One region of the Streptosporangium oxazolinicum genome, then DNA from elsewhere that is predicted to be linked to it. Evidence: riboswitches for the same ligand, from Rfam matches in the RefSeq annotation. Region 1 holds a riboswitch; each other region holds the start of a gene.
What was found. A riboswitch is a leader RNA that binds a small molecule or an ion and turns the genes downstream of it on or off. The one in region 1 is predicted to bind cobalamin.
Positions count from the first base shown of each region.

Region 2: linked by a shared signal. The riboswitch ahead of ABD817_RS27190 (CbtB domain-containing protein) and the one ahead of ABD817_RS21170 ((2Fe-2S)-binding protein) in region 1 are both predicted to bind cobalamin.
Region 3: linked by a shared signal. The riboswitch ahead of ABD817_RS15535 (ribonucleoside-diphosphate reductase subunit alpha) and the one ahead of ABD817_RS21170 ((2Fe-2S)-binding protein) in region 1 are both predicted to bind cobalamin.
Region 4: linked by a shared signal. The riboswitch ahead of ABD817_RS36200 (ABC transporter substrate-binding protein) and the one ahead of ABD817_RS21170 ((2Fe-2S)-binding protein) in region 1 are both predicted to bind cobalamin.

Region 1 covers NZ_BAABAQ010000007.1:371,521-376,634, forward strand. The annotation lists gene ABD817_RS21165 (L-threonylcarbamoyladenylate synthase) at 1-566, shown strand, start outside; cobalamin riboswitch at 1,093-1,275, shown strand; gene ABD817_RS21170 ((2Fe-2S)-binding protein) at 1,320-2,150, shown strand; gene ABD817_RS21175 (hypothetical protein) at 2,178-2,630, opposite strand; gene ABD817_RS21180 (transglutaminase domain-containing protein) at 2,702-3,418, opposite strand; gene rpsR (30S ribosomal protein S18) at 3,669-3,899, opposite strand; gene ABD817_RS21190 (CobW family GTP-binding protein) at 3,896-5,053, opposite strand; gene rpmF (50S ribosomal protein L32) at 5,101-5,114, opposite strand, start outside.
Region 2 covers NZ_BAABAQ010000011.1:204,783-209,896, forward strand. The annotation lists gene ABD817_RS27180 (acyltransferase family protein) at 1-1,045, shown strand, start outside; gene dop (depupylase/deamidase Dop) at 1,133-2,650, shown strand; adenosylcobalamin (AdoCbl) riboswitch at 2,769-2,902, shown strand; gene ABD817_RS27190 (CbtB domain-containing protein) at 2,920-3,114, shown strand; gene ABD817_RS27195 (CbtA family protein) at 3,122-3,862, shown strand; gene ABD817_RS27200 (histidine phosphatase family protein) at 3,859-4,422, shown strand; gene ABD817_RS27205 (magnesium chelatase subunit D family protein) at 4,473-5,114, shown strand, end outside.
Region 3 covers NZ_BAABAQ010000005.1:4,932-10,045, forward strand. The annotation lists gene glmS (glutamine--fructose-6-phosphate transaminase (isomerizing)) at 1-1,752, shown strand, start outside; gene ABD817_RS15530 (tripartite tricarboxylate transporter substrate-binding protein) at 1,987-3,006, shown strand; cobalamin riboswitch at 3,011-3,213, shown strand; gene ABD817_RS15535 (ribonucleoside-diphosphate reductase subunit alpha) at 3,330-5,114, shown strand, end outside.
Region 4 covers NZ_BAABAQ010000019.1:17,346-22,459, reverse strand. The annotation lists gene ABD817_RS36210 (ABC transporter ATP-binding protein/permease) at 1-1,129, opposite strand, end outside; gene ABD817_RS36205 (TetR/AcrR family transcriptional regulator) at 1,130-1,837, opposite strand; cobalamin riboswitch at 2,216-2,414, shown strand; gene ABD817_RS36200 (ABC transporter substrate-binding protein) at 2,584-3,792, shown strand; gene ABD817_RS36195 (FecCD family ABC transporter permease) at 3,852-4,862, shown strand; gene ABD817_RS36190 (ATP-binding cassette domain-containing protein) at 4,865-5,114, shown strand, end outside.

The DNA of each region.
Region 1 (5,114 bases):
AGGTGGTCGAGATTCTGCGTACGGACGGGCTGATCGCGTATCCAACGGACTCGGGCTACGCGCTGGGGTGTCGGCTGGGAAACAAGGAAGGCATCGACCGGATCAGAGAGATCCGCGACCTCGGCAGTGATCATCACTTCACCCTGGTCTGTAGAGACTTTGCCCAGTTTGGGCAGTTCGTGCATGTGAGCAATGCGCTGTTCCGCTCGGTCAAGGCGGCGACCCCCGGCGGCTACACCTTCATCCTGCCCGCGACCAAGGAGGTGCCGCGGCGGTTGCTGCACCCCCGGAAGAAGACGGTCGGTGTCCGGATCCCCGACCATGTCGTCACACAGGCGCTGCTGGCCGAGCTCGGCGAACCGCTGGTGTCGAGCACCCTGCTACTGCCCGACGAGGCCGAGCCCCTGACGCAGGGCTGGGAGATCAAGGAGAGGCTCGATCACGTGGTGGACGCCGTCATCGACGCCGGTGAGTGCGGCGCCGTCCCGACGACGGTCGTCGACTTCTCGCAGGACGAGCCCGAGATTCTCCGCCGGGGCACCGGAGACCCGTCCCTCTTCGAGTAGGGGCACGGCGGCTCGCGGGAGTCAGTCGGCGTGTCCGTGCGGGTCCCACCCCGGGACGCGGTCACCGCGAAGGGCCCGGTCCGGACCATCTGGCCGATCGGCGGTCCGGACCGGGCCGCGAAATAAATCTACATTGTAAAGGCGCCCGACCAGATTCAAGATCATTTAAACGCAAACCACAAAACCATCACCTACGAGCAACACCGTCGGTCTTCTCGATGTCGATCACGCCGTCGCCGGTGATCGGTGCCGTTCGCCCGGTGTGGTTGGTGACACGCATGGGTTCCTCTCCGTCGTGAGCTTCGTGGCTTCGTCATTGGTTCGCCAGGCCGATTCAACGGGGCCCGGGAGGGGACTGGGCTCACAGCCCAAACTTCCGGGGGTGATGGGGCTCAGCGCGAGGTGCGGGGGATCTTCAGGGCCGGTCACGGCTCCGGTGGGTCGCCCGGCCGGTCATGTCGATCGTCACGGCTTCCGCAGGGTTTTCGCAGGCGCGGCGAAGCCGAGGTCTGCTTTGTCGTTGATGGTGGTTGTGCGAGCATGGTTGGCGTAGGCGACGGCGGACTGAGGAAGCCGGTGTGAATCCGGCGCGGTCCCGCCACTGTGATCGGCGAGCGAATCCCGACGAAGCCACTGCCCGGATAACGGGTGGGAAGGCCGGGAGGAGCGTTGACCCGAGAGCCAGGAGACTCACGCGGTCGCCTCCTCGCAGAAATTGGGGCGGATCTCCCCAAGGGAGGAACGGTGATCGCCATGCCTGGCCCCCGGCCCACCGGCTCCGGACGCGCCGACGACGTGGCTTCTGTCGCCTGGCCGGGGCTGCTTCCCGCATCACCGTCGGAGGTGTCGGCCGCGGTCGCCGATGTTTCCGCGATCAGTGGTTACTTCGAGCTCGAGGTCGGTCCGATCGAGGTGGGCTGGCGACCGCTCATTGATCTGGCGGCCGATTCCGGGCTCCTGCGGCGGCGGATCATCGATGTCGCCGGACGTCTGGGGACCGACGAGCCGAGGGTGGCGGCCTCGATCCTGTTTCAGGGGCTTGCCGCTCGCCTGTGGTCACCTGTCGTCGGTGCGGTGGTAACGCATGATCTGCTCTTGGACCTGGCGTCTGTTCACTGGCGGGAGGTGTCCGGCGGGCCGTTGCCGCTGCGGGCCGAGCGTCCGACCGGTCGGCGGATCCTTGATCCCGCCGGGGTCGCCGAACCGTTGTATCGCGGTGTGCTGACCGAGGTGCTGGAGCCGTTGGCGTGGTCCGTACGGGAGGTCGTGGGGATTGCCCCTGGGCTGTTGTGGGGTAATGCCGCCTCCGCGCTGGCCGGAACGGTTCGGACCGTCGTCGACCGGTGCCCCGGATTCGCCGTTCGGGCTATCGCGCTTGGGCGTGAGCTGCTCGCGCTGGGAGTGTTGCGGGGTGGCGGTGATCTGGTCGAACCCGTTCCCGGGCAGCCGTTCTTCGTTCGGCGTACCTGCTGTCTGTTCTACCGTCTGCCCGGGGGCGGCAAGTGTGGTGACTGTGTTCTCGTCGATTCCGGGACCCGTCACCGGCAGTGGGCTGCGGCTTTGCGGCAGCCCGGAGGGTCTTGATGAGCTACCTTCGGGGTGAGCGGGTGGTCATGGATGGTCTTGGGTGGTTCTGGCGATCGCGGCGGTGTGCTCGTCGGCGGTCATGCCGAGGGTGGGGTGGTGCTGGTTGAGGTCGTGCTGGTCGTCGGCCCACTGCCGGTAGTCCTGCCGCAGGGTGGTGGCGTCGGAGTCGAGGGCGAGGGCGATGTCGGCCCAGGTGGCTCCGGCCAGCAGTGCGTGGTGGATGTTGGCGGGGTGGCGTACGGTGCGTGCGATGCTCTCGGCCAGTGCCAGCAGTTCGAGGTGTTCGGCGACGGTGAGCGGGGGCCGGTCTTCGGTTCCGTGCCGGGTGGGGTCGTAGGTTCCCCGGGCCATCAGTTCCGCGCGGGCGCGGGCTGACGCGTTTCGGGCGGCCAGCTCGTTGTAGCGCTCCAGTTGCCGGCTGACGGGCAGGTCGTAGCGGGCGTCGTGCCAGGTTGTGATGTTCTCGGGCGGGGTCATGGTGGCTTCTCCGGGACGGTCGGGGGTTGGCTTCCGGCGGGGCCGTGCGGGATGTGGTCGAGGCTCGCGTCTCAAGCCGACCGGCGCCCCATGACGAGGTCGGCGGTGATGCGGACCGGCGTGCACAATGTCTGGCCGTGCGCCCGGAACAAGGCATCGCGGGAGCTGAAATATCCCAGGTCGGCTAGCACGTAGTTGGACAGGTCACATGATGAGCCGGTGATGCCGTCCCAATCGACGGCGGTGCGGGCCACCGCGTCGAAGAGCGTCTCAGCACCGATGTTGGTGAATCCCTCCTTCCTCCGCAGCGTGTTCAGCTCGCCGTACAACTCGGAGACGGTCACCCATTCACCGTCGAGCAGGAACTCCGGCCAGGCGAGCACCACCTGGCGCGGGACCAATGCTCGTAGCCGGGGAAAGCGAGGGTGCCAGAAGCGTCCGCTCACCAGTAATCCCCTGACCCGGCTGGCGATTCCGTGGGCCCGTCCTACCGCTTCCAGCGCCGCCAGTCGCTGGCTGCACGATCCGCGCTCCAGGAGAAGCGTTCTGGAGACCGGCTGGGTGTCGTTCATGGCATACACCGGGCGTATTCGCGCGGTGATGAGCCGGTGGGCCGTGATCAGGAGATCCCGATCCGTCGAGGTGTCTTTACGCCGGGCTTCGGTCGCCAGCTCCAGCACCCGGGGATGCTGCCAGTCGAGGATGGGTGTGGCCGACGGTTCTCTCCCGCTTGTTTCTCGGTGGACGGCAGCGCGACGACGCCGTGAGGGGGAAGGCGACGGCTTCATTCCATGACCGTATCGGAGTCCGTGACGTGTCCGGTTCTGTTCGAGCGCGTACGGATGGCGGTTTCGCGCCGGGTGCGGCGTGCGGGCCGTCGAGTCCGTCTGTCTCGCTTGGGGGAAGGGTGGGTTGGTCGTACGCCGCGGGGGCGGGTCGTGGTCTGGTCCCTGCGGTGTCGTCGTCGCGGGTTTCGTACGGCACGCCGTTACGGCTCGCTCCCGGGGTGTTGTCCATTCGGTGTGTTTTCTCGCCTGGTCAGCGGGGTCGTGGGGTGGAGGCGTAGGGGAGCAGGGCCATTTCGCGGGCGTTTTTGATCGCGGTGGCCAGTTGGCGTTGTTGCTGGACGGTGACTCCGGTGACGCGGCGTCCGCGGATTTTGCCGCGGTCGGAGATGAAGGCGCGGAGCAGGGTGGTGTCCTTGTAGTCGATGTGGCTCACGCCGTGTAGCGGATTGGTCTTCTTGCGGGGGGTGCGGCGGGGTTTCACGCGGAGGTCTCCTTCAGGTCGAGGTCGAGGACGAAGGCGAACGGGTCGGGGTATGTGGCCCAGATGTCGGAGCCTGCCAGGGTTTCGGTCTCGGTGAGCAGGCAGGAGTCCAGTAGGCGGTGGATGCGGTCGCGGTCGAGGTCGGGGCCGGTGAAGACGAGGTGCTGGACGCGGTCGCCGAGTTGGGGAGTCCAGTCGAGGGTGGCGGCCATGCGGCGGGCGGGGCTTTGTGTCTCCCAGGCGGCTTCGGGCAGGGTGACCAGCCAGGGGCCGGCGTCCTCGATGGTGATGACTCCGGCGACGGCGTCCCAGGCGAGCAGGCGTTCGTGCCGGTTGGCCAGCCAGAATCGGCCGCGGCTGCGGACGGTTTCGGTGACGAGTTCGTCGACGGCGTCGAACAGTCGTTGGGGGTGCAGGGGGCGTAGCCGGTGCCAGACGACGGTGGAGATCTCCCCGGTTTGCGCGTCGCAGGGTAGTTGGGCGGTGGCCGGGTCGACGCGGGCTCCGAGCATTTCCACGTCGATTCTCGTGCCGGTGACCGTGGGCAGGGTGCGGTCGGGGGGTGCGGCCGGGGTGGTGGGGGCGAGGTGGCCGAGTACGGCCAGGGTGAGTTCGATGTCCTCCTCGTCCGTGCCGGACACGATGAGGGCGGTGGCGTATTCGATCTGGCGGGTGAGCACCTCGGCCAGGTGGCGTGTGTCGCCGGCCGCCGCGTGTTTGCCGTGGGCGGCGAGGGTGTCGTCGCAGCTGATGTCGTCGGTCGTGCGTGCCGCGTCCAGGGCGGTCAGTACGCCGGTCAGGCGCAGGCGGTGCACGGTGTCCTCGTGCCAGGCGAGGGCTTCGGCGACGGTGCGGGGTTCGACCGAGTCCCACAGTTCCACGATGAGCAGTGGCGTCGAGTGCGCTCGTGCGAGGAGTTCTGGGATGAGGTCTTCGCGCACGGTGCAGGTGACGCAGCCGTGTGCGAGGCGTACCTCCTGTAGGTCCAGTGTCCCCGACGCGTCGCGTACGACGCGTTCCACGCGTCCGGTGCTCACCTCTCGCAGGTCGTGGTGGATCGCCATCGATCCGGGGTGGTCGGTGAGCAGGCGGTCGACGAGGGCTGAGCGCGGTTCGGGATGCAGTCCTGAGACGATGACGACGGGGACGGACATGACAGCTCCTTTCGTGGTGTGGGGGGCGTGGGGTCGGGGGGTGGTTCTCAGGGGAGGAGGC
Region 2 (5,114 bases), on a different contig from region 1:
CTTCGCCTCGGTGTGGGGCGACCGCCCGGCCGAGCTGTTCCCGGCGATCTCCACCCTCTCCGGGCTCGGCATCCTCGGCGTCGAGCTGTTCTTCATGATCAGCGGCTTCGTGATCCTGATGAGCATCTGGGGGCGGGGCCTGGGGGCGTTCGCCCTCTCCCGGCTGGTGCGGCTCTATCCCGCCTACTGGGTCAGCGTGGCCGTCACCGCCGCGGTCTACGGGCTGACCGCCGCCACGGCCCTGGACCCCAAGCTCAGCCTCGGCGAGTACGGGATCAACCTCACGATGCTCCAGCGAGCCCTCGGGGTCTATGACGCCAACGGCGTCTACTGGTCGCTCTGGGTGGAGCTCCGCTTCTACGTGCTGATCTCGATCCTGGTGATCATCGGGGTGACGCTCACCCGCTGCCTGGTCTTCATGGGGCTCTGGCTGCTGGCGGCCGGGTTCTTCGCCGGGAGCGACGAGGCGTGGGTCGATCTCGTGGTCATGCCCAAGTACGCGGCGTACTTCGTCGGCGGCATGGCGTTCTTCCTGATGACGAGATTCGGCCCCAGGCTCGTCCTGTGGTGCCTGGCCGGGATCAGCGGCGGCCTGGCCGTCAGCGCGGCGATCGACCGGGTGGCCGGGCGCGTCGAGAACGTCGGCTACGCCGCGATGCCGGTGCCCGAGTGGGCCGTGGTCGCCACGGTGATCGGTTTCTACGCGCTCATGGCGATGGTGGCGCTGGGCTGGCTGGGGTGGCTGCGCTGGCGCGGCCTGGTCGTCCTGGGGGCGCTCACCTACCCGCTCTACCTGTTCCACACCCCGGCCGCGGTCCTGATCGTCCCCGCCCTGCGGGACACGCTGCCGCCCCCGCTGACCGCCCTGGTCACCCTGCTGGCCGCGATGGCGTTCTCCTACCTGGTGTACCGGGTGGCCGAGCGCCCGCTTCAGGAGTTCGTCAAATCCAGGAGGCGTGGAAGGGCCGAATCCCCGTCTCCGTCACAGCTCCCCGCGCTCTCCCCGTTTCCCCTCGCAACGGGCGAAAAGGCTTCGGTGCCATAACTGTCCGACCACCGGGCATAGTGAAGGGTCTAGGGTCGGGAATAGATACCACGGAGAGAAACAGTCCCTGACGAACAGAGGGTGCGCATGACGGTACGGCGGGTGATGGGCATCGAGACCGAATACGGCATCTCCGTGCCCGGACAGCCGGGGGCCAACGCGATGGTGACCTCCTCTCAGGTCGTGAACGCCTACCTGGCGGCCTCGGCCGCCAGGGTACGGCGCGCGCGATGGGACTTCGAGGAGGAGAACCCGCTGCGGGACGCACGGGGGTTCGACCTCGCGCGGGAGGTGGCCGACCAGAGCCAGCTGACCGACGAGGACCTCGGCCTGGCGAACGTGATCCTCACCAACGGGGCCCGGCTGTACGTGGACCACGCCCATCCCGAATACTCCACGCCCGAGTGCACCAATCCTCGGGCGGCGGTGATCTGGGACAAGGCGGGCGAGCGGGTGATGCACGACGCGGCGGTCCGCGCCTCGGCGATGCCGGCCAACGCCCCGATCCAGCTCTACAAGAACAACACCGACAACAAGGGCGCCTCCTACGGCTGCCACGAGAACTACCTGATGCGCCGGGCCACCTCGTTCGCCGACATCGTCAGGCACCTGACGCCGTTCTTCGTCTCCCGGCAGGTCGTCACCGGCGCGGGCAAGGTCGGCATCGGCCAGGACTCCCGGGGCGAGGGCTTCCAGATCAGCCAGCGGGCCGACTTCTTCGAGGTCGAGGTGGGCCTGGAGACGACGCTCAAGCGGCCGATCATCAACACCCGGGACGAGCCGCACGCCGACCCGGAGAAATACCGCCGCCTGCACGTCATCATCGGCGACGCCAACATGTCGGAGATCTCGACCTACCTGAAGCTGGGATCCACCGCGCTCGTCCTGGCCATGATCGAGGACGGTTACTTCACCCGCGACCTCGCGGTGGACAACCCCGTCCAGGCCCTGCGCGCGGTCTCGCACGACCCCACGCTCAAGTACGAGATCGCCATGCGCGACGGCCGCAGGCTGACGGCCGTGCAGCTCCAAATGGAATACCTGGAGCTCGCGCGCAAGTACGCCGAGGAGCGCAGCGCCAACGGCCTGGACGAGCCCACCAAGGACATCCTGGAGCGCTGGGAGTCGGTCCTCACCCGCCTGGCGGAAGACCCGATGCAGCTGTCCGGGGAGCTCGACTGGGTGGCCAAGCTGGAGCTCCTGGAGGGTTACCGCACCCGTGACGGCCTTCCCTGGTCGCACCCGCGCCTGCAACTCGTCGATCTCCAGTACTCCGACATCCGTCCCGAGCGGGGGCTCTACAACCGGCTGGTGGCCCGGGGCCGCATGCAGCGCCTGGTCACCGAGGAAGAGGTCCAGCGGGCCATCGAGGTGCCGCCCAGCGACACCCGTGCCTACTTCCGCGGCCGTTGCCTGAGCCAGTACAGCGAGTCGGTGGCCGCGGCCTCCTGGGACTCGGTCATCTTCGACATCCCCGGCCGCGAGTCGCTGCAGCGCGTCCCCACCCTTGAGCCGCTGCGCGGCACCAAGGCCCACGTGGGCGAGCTGTTCGACCGCTGCCGTACCGCCGCGGAGCTGGTGACGGCGCTGACCGGCGAGCAGTGACCGCCTGAGAGGGGGGAGGCGGCCCGGCCGGGCAGCCTCCCCCCTCGGCGTACCCGGGCTCGCCGGATCCCCGCGAACCGGACAGCCGGATTGACGGGGGACGGAGAACCGGGGTACGTTCCGGATGTTTTGTGGCGGTGCGAGGGAAATCCGGTGAGATTCCGGTGCGGTCGCGCCACTGTAACCGGCCCGCGAGGGCCGGGAGCCAGGTCACACTCGACCGCCACCGACCTACGAAAAGGGACGCGTCAATCCCGGAGGAGGTGGCCGTGAGCCAGATCTCGGCACCGCACGCCCAGCCCATCCCATGGCCCTCGCTCACCCGCTGGCTGCTCGCCGTACCGGTGCTGCTGCTCCTCGCCTACCTGGTCACCTTCGACCAGGGAGCGATCTCCCAGGCGGGAAACTACCTGCACGAACTCATGCACGACGGGCGTCACCTGCTCGGCGTGCCGTGTCACTGAGCCACAGGTGATCACCAAACTCATCGTCCGGGGCCTCGTCGTCGGACTGCTCGCAGGGCTGCTCGCGGCCGTCTTCGCCTACACCGTCGGCGAACCGCGCATCGACCAGGCCATCGCGCTGGAGGAGGCGGCCGCGGCCGCCGCCCCGGCCGAGACGCACGACGACACCGGCACCGCGGCCCACTCCCACGACGAGGAGGAGGCCCTGGTCAGCAGGGACGGGCAGCGCTTCGGGCTCTTCCTCGCCCTCGGCCTGTACGGCCTGGCGGTCGGGGGCCTGTTCTCCCTCGTCTACGCGGCCGTACGCGGGCGGGCGGGACCCCGCTCGGAACCGGTGCTCGCGGTCACCCTCGCCGCCGCCGCGTTCACCGCCGTCGTCCTCATCCCTTTCGTGAAATATCCCGCCAACCCACCGGCTGTCGGTGATCCGGAGACCATCAACCAGCGCACCGTGCTCTACCTGGTCGCCGTGGTCATCGGGATCCTCGCCGTCGCCGCCGGGGTCGCCGCCCACCGCTACGCCTCGCGGAGCGAACCGTGGGTGCGCTGGCTGTCGGCGGGCGCCGCCGTGCTGATCCCCGTCGTCGCGGCCTGGATCCTCCTGCCGGAGATCTCGGAGGTGCCCCAGGGCTTCCCCGCCGACCTCCTGTGGGACTTCAGGGTCGCCTCCATAGGGACCCAGGTGGTCTTCTGGGCCGGTGTCGGCGCGCTGTTCGCCTTCGCCGCCCGCAGGCGCGGCCCGGTGTGACGACCCCCTCGGGGGTCACCCGCCTGCTCCTGGTCTGCCACGCCTCCACCTCGGCGACGGCGCGGGCCGCGTTCCCGGGCGACGAACCGCTCGACGAACGCGGCCTGCGCCGGGCCGAGGGGATGGCGCGGGACCTCGCCCCGGGTCCCGCGGCCTGCCCGGCCGAGTTGCGCTGCGTCCAGACGGCGGCGGCACTCGGCCTGCGGGCCGAGCACGACCCGCTGCTGGCCGACTGCGACTACGGCCGCTGGAGCGGCATGACGCTCGGCGAGGTCGAGGCCGCCGAACCCGAGGCGCTCGCGTCCTGGCTCGGCGACCCCGGCGCGGCGCCCCACGGCGGGGAACCGGTCACCGCGCTCCTCGCCAGGGTGTCCGGCTGGCTCGCCGCCCGCGCCCCCGGCAGGGCCGTCGCGGTCACCCACCCGGCGATCATCCGCGCCGCGGTCGTCCACGCCCTCGGCGCCCCCGCCCAGGCGTTCTGGCGCGTCGACGTCGCGCCACTGGCCCAGGTGAGGCTCACCGGGCGCGGCGGGCGCTGGCGGCTCAGCTACTCCCCCTGACGGCTCCACCGACGTGACGGCCCGACGACTTGACGAAGGAGATCCCGAAGGTGCGTGACTCCCGCTATCCCTTCACCGCGATCGTGGGGCTGGAGGACCTGAAACTCGCGCTGATCCTCAACGCGGTCTCCCCCCGGGTCGGGGGAGTGCTGGTCAGGGGGGAGAAGGGCACCGCCAAGTCCACGGTCGTCCGGGCGCTGGCCGCGCTCCTGCCGCCCGTCGAGGTGGTGACCGGCTGCCGCTTCTCCTGCGACCCCGCCGCCCCCGACCCCGGCTGCCCCGACGGGCCGCACGAGGCCCGTACGGAACCCCCGGCTCGGCCCGGGGAGGCTCGCTCCGGTGCGGTCCAGGCTGACGCGGCTCAGGCTGCCGTGGCTCAGGCTGCCGTGGCTCCGCCCGGTGGTGACCGGGGCGGCGCGGTGCGGCCCGCGCGACTGGTCGAGTTGCCCGTCGGCGCCTCCGAGGACCGCCTCGTCGGCTCCCTCGACATCGAGCGAGCCCTCACCGAGGGCGTGAAATCCTTCGAACCCGGCCTCCTGGCGGGTGCCCACCGGGGCGTCCTGTACGTCGACGAGGTCAACCTTCTCCACGATCACCTGGTGGACCTGCTGCTCGACGCCGCCGCCCTCGGCACCTGCTACGTCGAGCGCGAGGGGGTGTCGGTCCGGCACGCCGCCCGGTTCCTGCTGGTC
Region 3 (5,114 bases), on a different contig from region 1:
CTTGAGTACCGGGGCTACGACTCGGCCGGTGTGGTCGTCTCCAACAAGGGCCTCAGGATGCGCAAGGTCAAGGGCCGGGTGGCCGACCTGGCGGCGGTCGTGCCCGCGCGGTTCAAGGGCGGCCTGGGCATCGGCCACACCCGCTGGGCCACCCACGGCGCGCCCAGCGACATCAACGCCCACCCGCACCTGTCCGGTGACGAGCGCATCGCCGTCGTGCACAACGGCATCATCGAGAACGCCGACGAGCTGCGCGCCAAGCTGGAGGCCGACGGCGCGATCTTCCTGTCGGAGACCGACACCGAGGTGCTGTCACACCTGATCGCCCGTACGGTCAAGGAGGCCGACTCGCTGGAGGAGGCCGTCAGGACCGCGCTCAAGCGGGTCGTCGGCACCTACGGGATCGCGGTGATCGACTCCGAGCGTCCCGGCGAGGTGGTCGTGGCGCGCAACGGCAGCCCCATCGTGCTGGGCATCGGCGAGAAGGAGATGTTCGCCGCGTCCGACGTCGCCGCGCTGGTCCGCTACACCCGCCAGGTGGTCCACCTGGAGGACGGCGAGATCGCCGTGCTGCGAGCCGACGGGTTCAACACCTTCGCCAGCGACGCGCGGGAGACGGCCAAGGAGACGCTGACCGTCGACTGGGAGGCCGGGCACTACGACACCGGCGGCTACGAGCACTACCTGCTCAAGGAGATCTCCGAGCAGCCCGACACGGTGGCCAGGACGCTGCGCGGGCGACTGGACGACCGCTTCCACATCGCCCACCTGGGCGGTCTCAACATGGACGCGCGGGAGACCCGCTCGTTCCGCCGGGTGAAGATCATCGGCTGTGGTTCCGCGTACTACTCGGGCCAGATCGGCGCGCAGCTCATCGAGGAGCTGGCGCGCATCCCGGCCGACGCGGAACCGGCGAGCGAGTTCCGCTACCGCAGCCCGGTGGTGGAGGCCGACACCCTCTACGTGGCGATCAGCCAGTCGGGGGAGACCTACGACACCCTCGCCGCCGTCCAGGAGCTCAAGCGCAAGGGCGGCAGGGTGCTCGGCATCGTCAACACCGTGGGCAGCGCGATCGCCCGCGAGTGCGACGGCGGCGTCTACCTGCACGCGGGCCCCGAGGTCTCGGTGGCGAGCACCAAGGCGTTCACCTCGACCGCCGTGGCCTTCGCGCTGCTCGCGCTGCACCTGGGCCGGGTGCGTGACCTGTCTCCCGCCGACGGCCGCAGGATCTGCGACGGCCTGCGCAGGCTGCCGGACCAGATCAAGGAGATCCTGGCGCTGGAGCCGCAGATCAGGGAGCTGGCGGGCAAGTACGCCGAGTCGCCGAGCATGATGTTCGTGGGCCGGGTCAGGGGCTATCCGGTGGCCCGCGAGGGCGCGCAGAAGCTCAAGGAGATCTCGTACGTGCACGCCGAGGCGTACCCGGCGAGCGAGCTCAAGCACGGGCCGCTGGCGCTGATCGGCCCGGACATGCCGACGGTGGCGATCGTCCCCGACGACGAGCTGCTGGACAAGAATCTCACCACGCTGGGCGAGATCCGTGCCCGGGGTGGCCGGGTGCTCATGGTGGGCCACCGCACGACGGACCCCAAGCTGGCCGACGACTGCGTCGTGGTGCCCAAGAACGAGACCGAGCTGGACCCGATCCTGCTCTCGATCCCGCTCCAGCTCTTCGCCTACCACGCCGCCGTGGCGCTGGAACGGGACGTCGACAAGCCCAGGAACCTGGCCAAGAGCGTCACGGTGGAGTGAGGCCCCGCAGCTCCTGACCCTCAGCCCCTGCCTCTCGCCCCCGCGCCCCCGGTGCCCCGGCCTCGCTCCGGCCTGCCGGGGGCGCTGTGGGCACCGGGGGGCTCTTCGGGCTCCCGCGCGGTCCGATGACTCATGTCCGAGTGCGGGCGACATTTCCACATACCCCCGCTTCGTCACAGAAAGTGAGTAAGAAGTAACCTTTGGTGTGAGGGTTTCCTGGGGGAAGGGGCGCTTATGCGCCGCAGGGGGTTTTTCGCACTGGCGGCGGGGGTCCTGGTCGCCGCGGGGTGTGACGCGGGCGGCGGTGCCGGTCCGGCGGTGAAGCGCCTGTTCATCCTCGAACCGACCGCCGACGGCCACGGCTGGGACGGGATCGCGGGCAGGCTGGCGACCGTCCTGGTCCAGTCGGGACTGGCGCGTACCGCCATGGCCGTCGAGCGGCGGGGTGCCCTGGGCTCCGCCCCGCGCGACGCGTTCGGCGCCTTCCACGGCCCCTTCGCGCGCGAAGGCAGGCTGCTCGTCACCGCGATGCCGATGGTGGCCGCCGCGGAGATCGCCAACACCACCGCCGTGGTGAACGCCGCCACCCCCATCGCCCGCCTGGTCGGCGACTGGGCGGTCCTGGTCGTCCCCTCCGACTCCCGCCTGCGTACCTTCGAGGACTTCGCCGCGCGGCTGCGCGGGAACCCGGCGGGGCTGACGGTCGGCGGCGGGGCGGAGGGCGGCTCCGACCACGTGCTCTACGGGATGATCGGCAAGTGCCTCGGGGTGGACACCCGGCTGCTGGAGTACGCCGGATACCTCGCCCCCGAGGATGCCGCCGAGGCGCTCCAGGTCGGCCGGGTGGCGGCCCTGCTGGGATCGGCGCGCGCCCTGCGGCCTGAAATCAGGGCGGGCCGTCTGCGGCCCCTGGTGGTCTCCTCCGGCGGCCGGATCGACGGGATCGACGCGCCGACGCTCATGGAGGTCGACGTCCGGCTGGAGTACAGCGACTGGTGCGGCCTGCTGGGCCCCAAGGACATGAGTCCGGGGGACCGGGACGCCGCGATCGACCTGTGTGACAGGATCGACGCCGCGCCGCGCTGGCGTTCCCTGTGCGCTGCCCACGGCTGGAGCCGGGTCTATCTCAGTGGCGACGAGTTTCGCCAGTGGCTCTTCACCGAGACGGCACGCACCCGCGGTGTCCTCCACGAGCTCGGGCTGTTGAAGTCCTCCGACACAACCTGTTGGGGTAGTTGCGTCAGACGCCCCTAGATGTAGGATCCTGCTCGTTGCTGGTTCGCCCCGCGAGGGGCGAGGCAAGAGGGAACCCGGTGAGATTCCGGTGACTGCCCCGCAGCGGTGAACGGGAACGAAAGCCGTCAGTCAAGCACTGGGCGAACCATGCCTGGGAAGCGACGGCCGGTAGGCATGTGCGGTGCGCCCGTGAGTCCGAAGACCTGCCGGTGACGTGACTGTCCAGGGCCTCGTGGGAGGGCCCGCGGAACGAGGCGATCCGGCGTGCCCGGGATCGCTCGCGGACGCGTGCCCCTCCGGCGGAGCCGTACGGGGAAGTTCGAGCGAGCGAGGGGCACTACGTGACACAGGCATTGGCGGAGACCACCACGGGGAGCGCCGGAACCACCGGGAACACCGGGAACACCGGGAACGCGGCGGCGGCCACGATGGGCACCGGGAGCACCGGAAACACCGGGAGCGCGGCGGACGATCGCAGGCTGGCCATCGACGAGGCGGCCGCCCGGGTGATCACCGATCCGGAGAACTCCAGGGTCGCCGCCGCGATGCTGGCCGAGCTGATCGCCGACGAGGCCGCCGAGCACGGCGTCCGCCGCTTCTCCGAGTCCGTCGCCGCGACCCACGAGGCGGGGCTGATCCAGGACGGGCTCGCGGAGTTCGTGGCCGCCCACGCCGGGGTCCTGGACGCGCTCGTCGACCCGGAGGCCGACGCCAGGTTCGAGTACTTCGGGCTGCGTACCGTCTACGACCGCTACCTGCTGCGCCACCCGCGAACCCGCAAGGTCCTGGAGCGCCCGCAGCACTTCTTCCTCCGGGTGGCCTGCGGCCTGTCCGAGACCGTCGAGGAGGCCGCCGAGCTGTACGCGCTGATGGCCACCCTGTCCTACCTGCCCAGCTCGCCCACGCTGTTCAACTCCGGCTCCCGCAGGCCCCAGCTCTCCTCGTGCTTCCTGCTCGACTCGCCCCGCGACGAACTGGAGTCCATCTACGAGCGCTACGGGCAGGTCGCGCGGCTGTCGAAGTACGCGGGGGGCATCGGGATCGCCTGGACCAGGGTCCGCTCGCGGGGCTCGCTGATCCGGGGCACCAACGGCCACTCCAACGGCATCGTGCCCTGGCTGCGCACGCTCGACTCCAGCGTCGCCGCGGTCAACCAGGGAGGCCGCCGCAAGGGCGCGGCCTGCGTCTACCTGGAGCCCTGGCACGCCGACGTCGAGGAGTTCCTGGAACTGCGCGACAACACCGGCGAGGAGGCCCGCCGCACGCACAACCTGAACCTGGCCAACTGGATCCCCGACGAGTTCATGCGCCGGGTCGAGGCCGACGGCGTCTGGTCGCTGTTCGACCCCAAGGAGGTCCCGCACCTCACCGACCTGTACGGCGCCGCGTTCGACGACGCCTACCGGGCCGCCGAGGCCGAGGGCCGCTTCACCCGGCAGATCCCGGCCCGCACCCTGTACGGGCGGATGATGCGCACGCTCGCCCAGACCGGCAACGGCTGGATGACCTTCAAGGACGCGGCGAACCGGACCTCCAACCAGACGGCCAGGCCGGAGAACGTCATCCACCTGTCCAACCTCTGCACCGAGATCCTGGAGGTCACCGGCGACGCGGAGACCGCCGTCTGCAACCTCGGCTCGATCAACCTCGCCGCCCATCTGTCGGCGGAGGCCGGGGACGGGGTCGACTGGGCACGGCTGCGCGCGACCGTCCGCACCGCCGTGCGCTTCCTCGACCGCACCATCGACCTGGGCTTCTACCCGACCCCCGAGGCGGAGGCCGCCAACCGCAGGTGGCGCCCGATCGGGCTCGGCGTGATGGGCCTGGCCGACGTGCTGTTCACGCTGCGGCTGCCGTTCGACTCGCCGCGCGCCCTGGAGCTGTCCACCAGGATCTCCGAGGAGATCGCGCTCGCCGCCTACCGGACCTCCTCCGACCTGGCCGTGGAGCGGGGCCGCCATCCCTCGTACGAGGAGACGAGGGCCGCCGCCGGGGTGCTGCACCCCGACCACTACGGGGCGGCGGGGTCGGCGGAGTGGGCGGAGCTCAGGGAGCGGATCGCCGGGACCGGCCTGCGCAACTCGCTGATGATCGCGATCGCGCCGACGGCCACGATCGCCTCCATC
Region 4 (5,114 bases), on a different contig from region 1:
GCGGCAGCCGCGCCAGCTTGCCCAGCACGCGCTGCCGCAGATCACGGGCGAAGCGCGCGTCGACGGCGTGCAGCCACAACGTCAGCGCCGCGCCCAGGAACGTGCCGGCGCCGATCAGGCCCAGTGCCCACGCGCCGAGGGCCCACAGGCTCCCCTCACCCGCCCCCAGCACCATCCGCCGTGCCAGTTCGACCAGCACGACGAAGGGAGCGAGCTGAACGAGCGTGACCACGGCCTGCAGCGCGCCGGCCAGGAACAGGGTCGGCTTCAGCGGCGCGAGCAACCGGCCCGCGCCCTGCGCCCGCCACCGCCCTCGCGACGCCTGGACCGGCCCCGGCACGGGCTGCGGCCCCGGCTGCGGCTCCGCTTCCGGCTCCGGTCCGCCGCGCCTCTTGCCGAACGCGCGGCCGTGATACCAGTACGCCTGGGCGTACTGCTCCGACTTGGGGAACCCGAACTCCTCACGCAACCGGGTGCGCAGGTGTTTGAGTGAGCCCGCCTCGGGGCCCGCCCACGCGTACCAGTCCGACCAGTCCCTGGCCTCGATCGCGCCCGCCAGCGACGCCGGTCCGTTGCGGGGCACCCAGTGGATCCGCGCCCGGGGGTGGGCGGTGAGCGGGATCGACAGGTCGGCGTCGTCGTGCTGTTCCAGGTAGACCTCGATCGGCACGTCCGCCGGCACCGTGGCGAGGATGCCGTTGATCGCGGGGATCGACGCCGAGTCGCCGATCAGCAGGTAGCCGGCGGGAGGCTCCTGCGGGACGTCGAACTTCGACGAGCCGAGCGAGGTGGCCATGATCGTCTGACCCGGCTCGACGTCCCTGGCCCACACCGAGGCCGGGCCGGCCGGTTCGTGCAGGACCATGTCGATGGTGAACTCGCCGGTGGACTCGTCCGCCCAGGAGATCGTGTACGCCCGCTGGTGCTCGGCGTCACCGCCGTCGGGGTCGGGGAACCAGAACCGCAACCACGCCGTGGGCACGGCGATCGCGTCCTGGAACAGGGTCGGCGAGTTCAGCCGCACCCGCACGAAGTGCGGGGCCAGCGTCTCCGTGCCCACGACGGTGGCCTGGTGATCGCGGGCGCCGTAGCCCCGCATCACCACACCCGTGAATCCACGCCTGGCCATTCACAACTCCTTCTGTGTGGTGGCGAGGTCGGCGATGACGTCGGCGACGGGGCGGCCGGGCGGGGCGACGCCGAGCACCCCCCGGATCGCGCCGGTCAGCACCAGCCGTACGTATTCGGGGCGTCCCATCTGCGGGAGCACGGCGTGGGCGGCGCCGAGCCCTTCGTCGAGTTCGACACCGGCGGTCGCGGCCCGGCGCTCCCGGTCGAGGCCGCCCGCGTCCTCTCGCTCCATCGCGACGCCGTATTCCTCCGAGGCCGCCATCGCGATCGTCAGCGACGCGACCGCGCCGCTGACCACCACGGCTCCCTCCGGGGTGTAGCCGCGCCGTATCAGGGCCTCGACCTCGGCGCTCAGCACTTGCCGCCCGGCCTCGCCTCGCGGGAACAGCACCTGCAGGTAACGGGCCATTCCGGGGTGATCGAGGGTGAACGCCCGGAGTTGCGACGCGAACGACAGCAGGTGCGGTTCAAGGCCGTGTCGAGGGTCGTCGTGGAGCACCAGATCGGCGAGGATGCTCTCTCCCACCAGCCGCTCCAGGCCCCACCGCCCGTCGACGTGACGGTACAACGCCGCCGCGGTGACCCCGAGTTCGGCGGCGACCGCCTTCACGCTCAGTTCGCTCATGCCCAGCGCGCGACCGGCCCGGACGATGTCCCGCGTGCCGATACGGGGAGTACGCCCACCACTGCGGGCTGTCGACGCCACTGTCCGGGCTCCTTTGTTATAGGGGGTAACAAAGGGTACCCTAACTAAGGGTGGGCCTGGCCGCAACGGTGTTCCGGCAAGCATGCGAGGTGGTGCTGACCGGGCGTACGCGAAGAGCGGTACATGATGCCCTGCGGCTTTCCGCCCGAGCGGACCCGAGCGGAGTGGCCTTTGCTGACCCGCCTGCCGGGCTGGGCCGGCCTGCCGGCGGTCCGCGCGGGCCAGGTGTGGGTGCTGGACGGTCCGGCGTACTTCAACAGGCCCGGACCTCGCGTGGTCCGGGGGGGCGGAGGTCCTCGCCCAGGTACTCCACGGGGTACCCGTCGGCGCACCTGTCGAACGCGAGGAGGCGTACCGGGTCTGATGGGTGGCGCGCGCTTTGTCGTTGATGAGTGGTGTGCGAGCATGGTCGGCGTAGGCGAGCGCGGACTGAGGAAGCCGGTGTGAATCCGGCGCGGTCCCGCCACTGTGATCGGCGAGCGAATCCCGACGAAGCCACTGCCCGGATAACGGGTGGGAAGGCCGGGACGAGCCTCGACCCGAGAGCCAGGAGACTCACGCGGTCGCCTCCTCGCAGAAATTGGGGCGGATCTCCCCAAGGGAGGAACGGTGATCGCCATGCCTGGACCTCGGCCTGCCGGCCCTGGGCGTGCTCGGCGTGCTGGACTCTCCTGGTCGACCCGGCCTCCCACTTGTCGCGGAGGCCGTCGAGGAACGGCGTCCGCGGCCCGCCGTCAGGAGCACGCATGGCCATCCCCCGCCCGGTCACCGCAGCACTGCTCGCGTCCTTACTCGCTGTCGCCGCCTGTGGCGCCCCGGACGCGACTCCGCCCGCGGCCCCGGACGCGGCTCCGGCGGCAGAGGGCCGCTGCGTCACCGCCTTCGACGCGGGCCGCGACTACTTCCCGGTCAAGCAGCAGGTGGGGCACGCGACGAACTTCACCCTGACCTATGCCAACAACTATCAGGTCCTCACCGTCAAACAGCCCGCCCCCGGCGCCAAACCGGAGACCTACGTGCTGGTGCGGTGCGGTACCCCCGCTCCCGCGCTCACCGGCGAACTGGCCGGGGCCGTCACCGTCGAGACCCCGATCGAGCGATTGTTCTCCGCCTCGACGACCCACCTGCCGTTCGTCACCGACCTGGGCGTGCTGGAGCGGCTCACCGGCGTCTCCTCGGCCGGGTACATCACCTCCGCCCAGGTGCTGGCCCAGGTGAAGGCAGGGAAGATCACCGAGTACGCCAAGGGGCAGGAGGTCGACACCGAGAAGGTGATCGCCGCCAAACCGGACGTGCTGATGAGCGGCGGCACCGAGGACAAGTCCTACGGACCACTGCGCCAGGCCGGGATCAAGGTGGTGGCCAACGCCGAATGGCTGGAGTCCACCGCACTGGGCCGCGCCGAGTGGATCAAGGTGATGGCCGCGCTGACCGGTACCGAGGCCAGGGCCGCCGAGGTGTTCGGCAAGGTCGAGGCCGACTACACCGCCCTGGCCGCCAAGGCCAAGGCGGCCGCGCCGGTCACCGTGCTGCCGGGCCAGATGTACGAGGGGCAGTGGTCGGTGCCCAACGGCGGCAGCTACGTCGCGGGGCTGATCAAGGACGCGGGCGGCACCTACCCGTGGGCGGACACGCCGGGATCCGGCAGCACCACCCTGGACCTGGAGGCCGTGCTGTCCAAGGCCAGGGACGCCAAGGTGTGGCTGGCCACCGTGAACGAGTGGAGGAGCCTGACCGATGTGGAGAAGGCCGACCCGCGTTACGCCAAGTTCGGCGCGTTCGAGGCCGGGAGCGTCTGGTCGGCGAACAGGACGCTCGGCCCCGGGGGCGGCAACGACTTCTTCGAGCGCGGCGTCGGCCACCCGGACCTGATCCTGGCCGACCTGGTCGCGATCTTGCACTCCGACCTCGCACCGGAGCACGCCTTCACCTTCTACCAGCGGCTGATCAGGTGACGGCTCCGGCCGACGTTCCGGTGGCGTCCCGGCGCCGCCGGGGCGTTGTCCTGGCCGCCATGGGGGTCACGGTGCCGCTGACGTTCGCGCTGGCGGTCCTGCTCGGCTCGACCCTGATCCCGCTGAACCAGGCACTGCTCGCGCTGGTGCGTGACAGCGGCGCGGACCCCGGGGTTCAGGAGATCATCTGGACGGTGCGACTGCCGCGCGCCATCACCGCGGCCCTGGCCGGAGCCGCCCTGTCGGTCTCCGGCGTGCAGCTGCAGACCCTGTTTCGCAACCCGCTGGCCGAGCCGTACATCCTGGGGGTGAGCTCGGGCGCGAGCCTGGGCGTCGCCCTGGTGATCATCGGGTGGGGTGGCGCGGCCGGCGCGTTCACCGCGGGCGTCGCGGGCCTGGGCCGCGCGGGCGTGGTGGTGGCCGCCTCGGCCGGCGCCGCCACGGTGCTCGGGCTGGTGCTGGTGCTGTCGCGGCGGGTCCGGTCGGTGGTGACGCTGCTGATCATCGGCGTGATGGTGGGGTCGGCCGCCGTCTCGTTGATCACCTTGCTGCTGGTCTACACCGACCCGCAACGAGCCCAGCAGTTCATCATGTGGGGGCTGGGCAGCTTCGCCGGCACCACCTGGGGAGACCTCGGGGTGTTCGCGCCGGTCTGCGTGGCCGCACTGGCGGGTGCGCTGGCCGGGGTCAAACCGCTCAACGCGCTGCTGCTGGGCGAGAACTACGCCCGCACGATGGGTGTACGGGTCCGGGCGGTGCGTACGCTGACCCTGCTGACCTCCTCGGTGCTGGCCGGGGCGGTGACCGCCTACTGCGGGCCGATCGCCTTCCTCGGCCTGGCGGTGCCGCACGTGGCCCGGCTGCTGCTGGGCACCGCCGACCATCGGGTGCTCATGCCCGCGGCCGTCCTGCTGGGCGCCGCCGTGGCGCTGGCGTGTTGTGTGGCCACCCAGGCGCCGGGCAGCGGGGTCGTGCTGCCGTTGAACGCCGTGACCACCATCCTGGGCGCGCCCGTGGTGATCGCCGTACTGCTGCGCAGCCGCGCGGCCCGGACCGGACTGGCGGTGTGAACATGAGCCTGGAACTGCGCGGACTGCACGCCGGATACCCCGCACGGCGGGGGCATCGGGAGCGTCGCGTGCTCGACGGCCTGGACGCCGAGGCGCCGGCGGGCGAGCTGACCGTGCTGATCGGCCCGAACGGCACCGGAAAGTCCACGCTGCTGCGCACCATGGCCGGGCTCCAGCCCGCGCTGGGCGGCCAGGTGCTCGTCGGCGGCGTCGGCGTCGGCACCCTGCCCGCCGCCCACCTCGCCAGGAGCC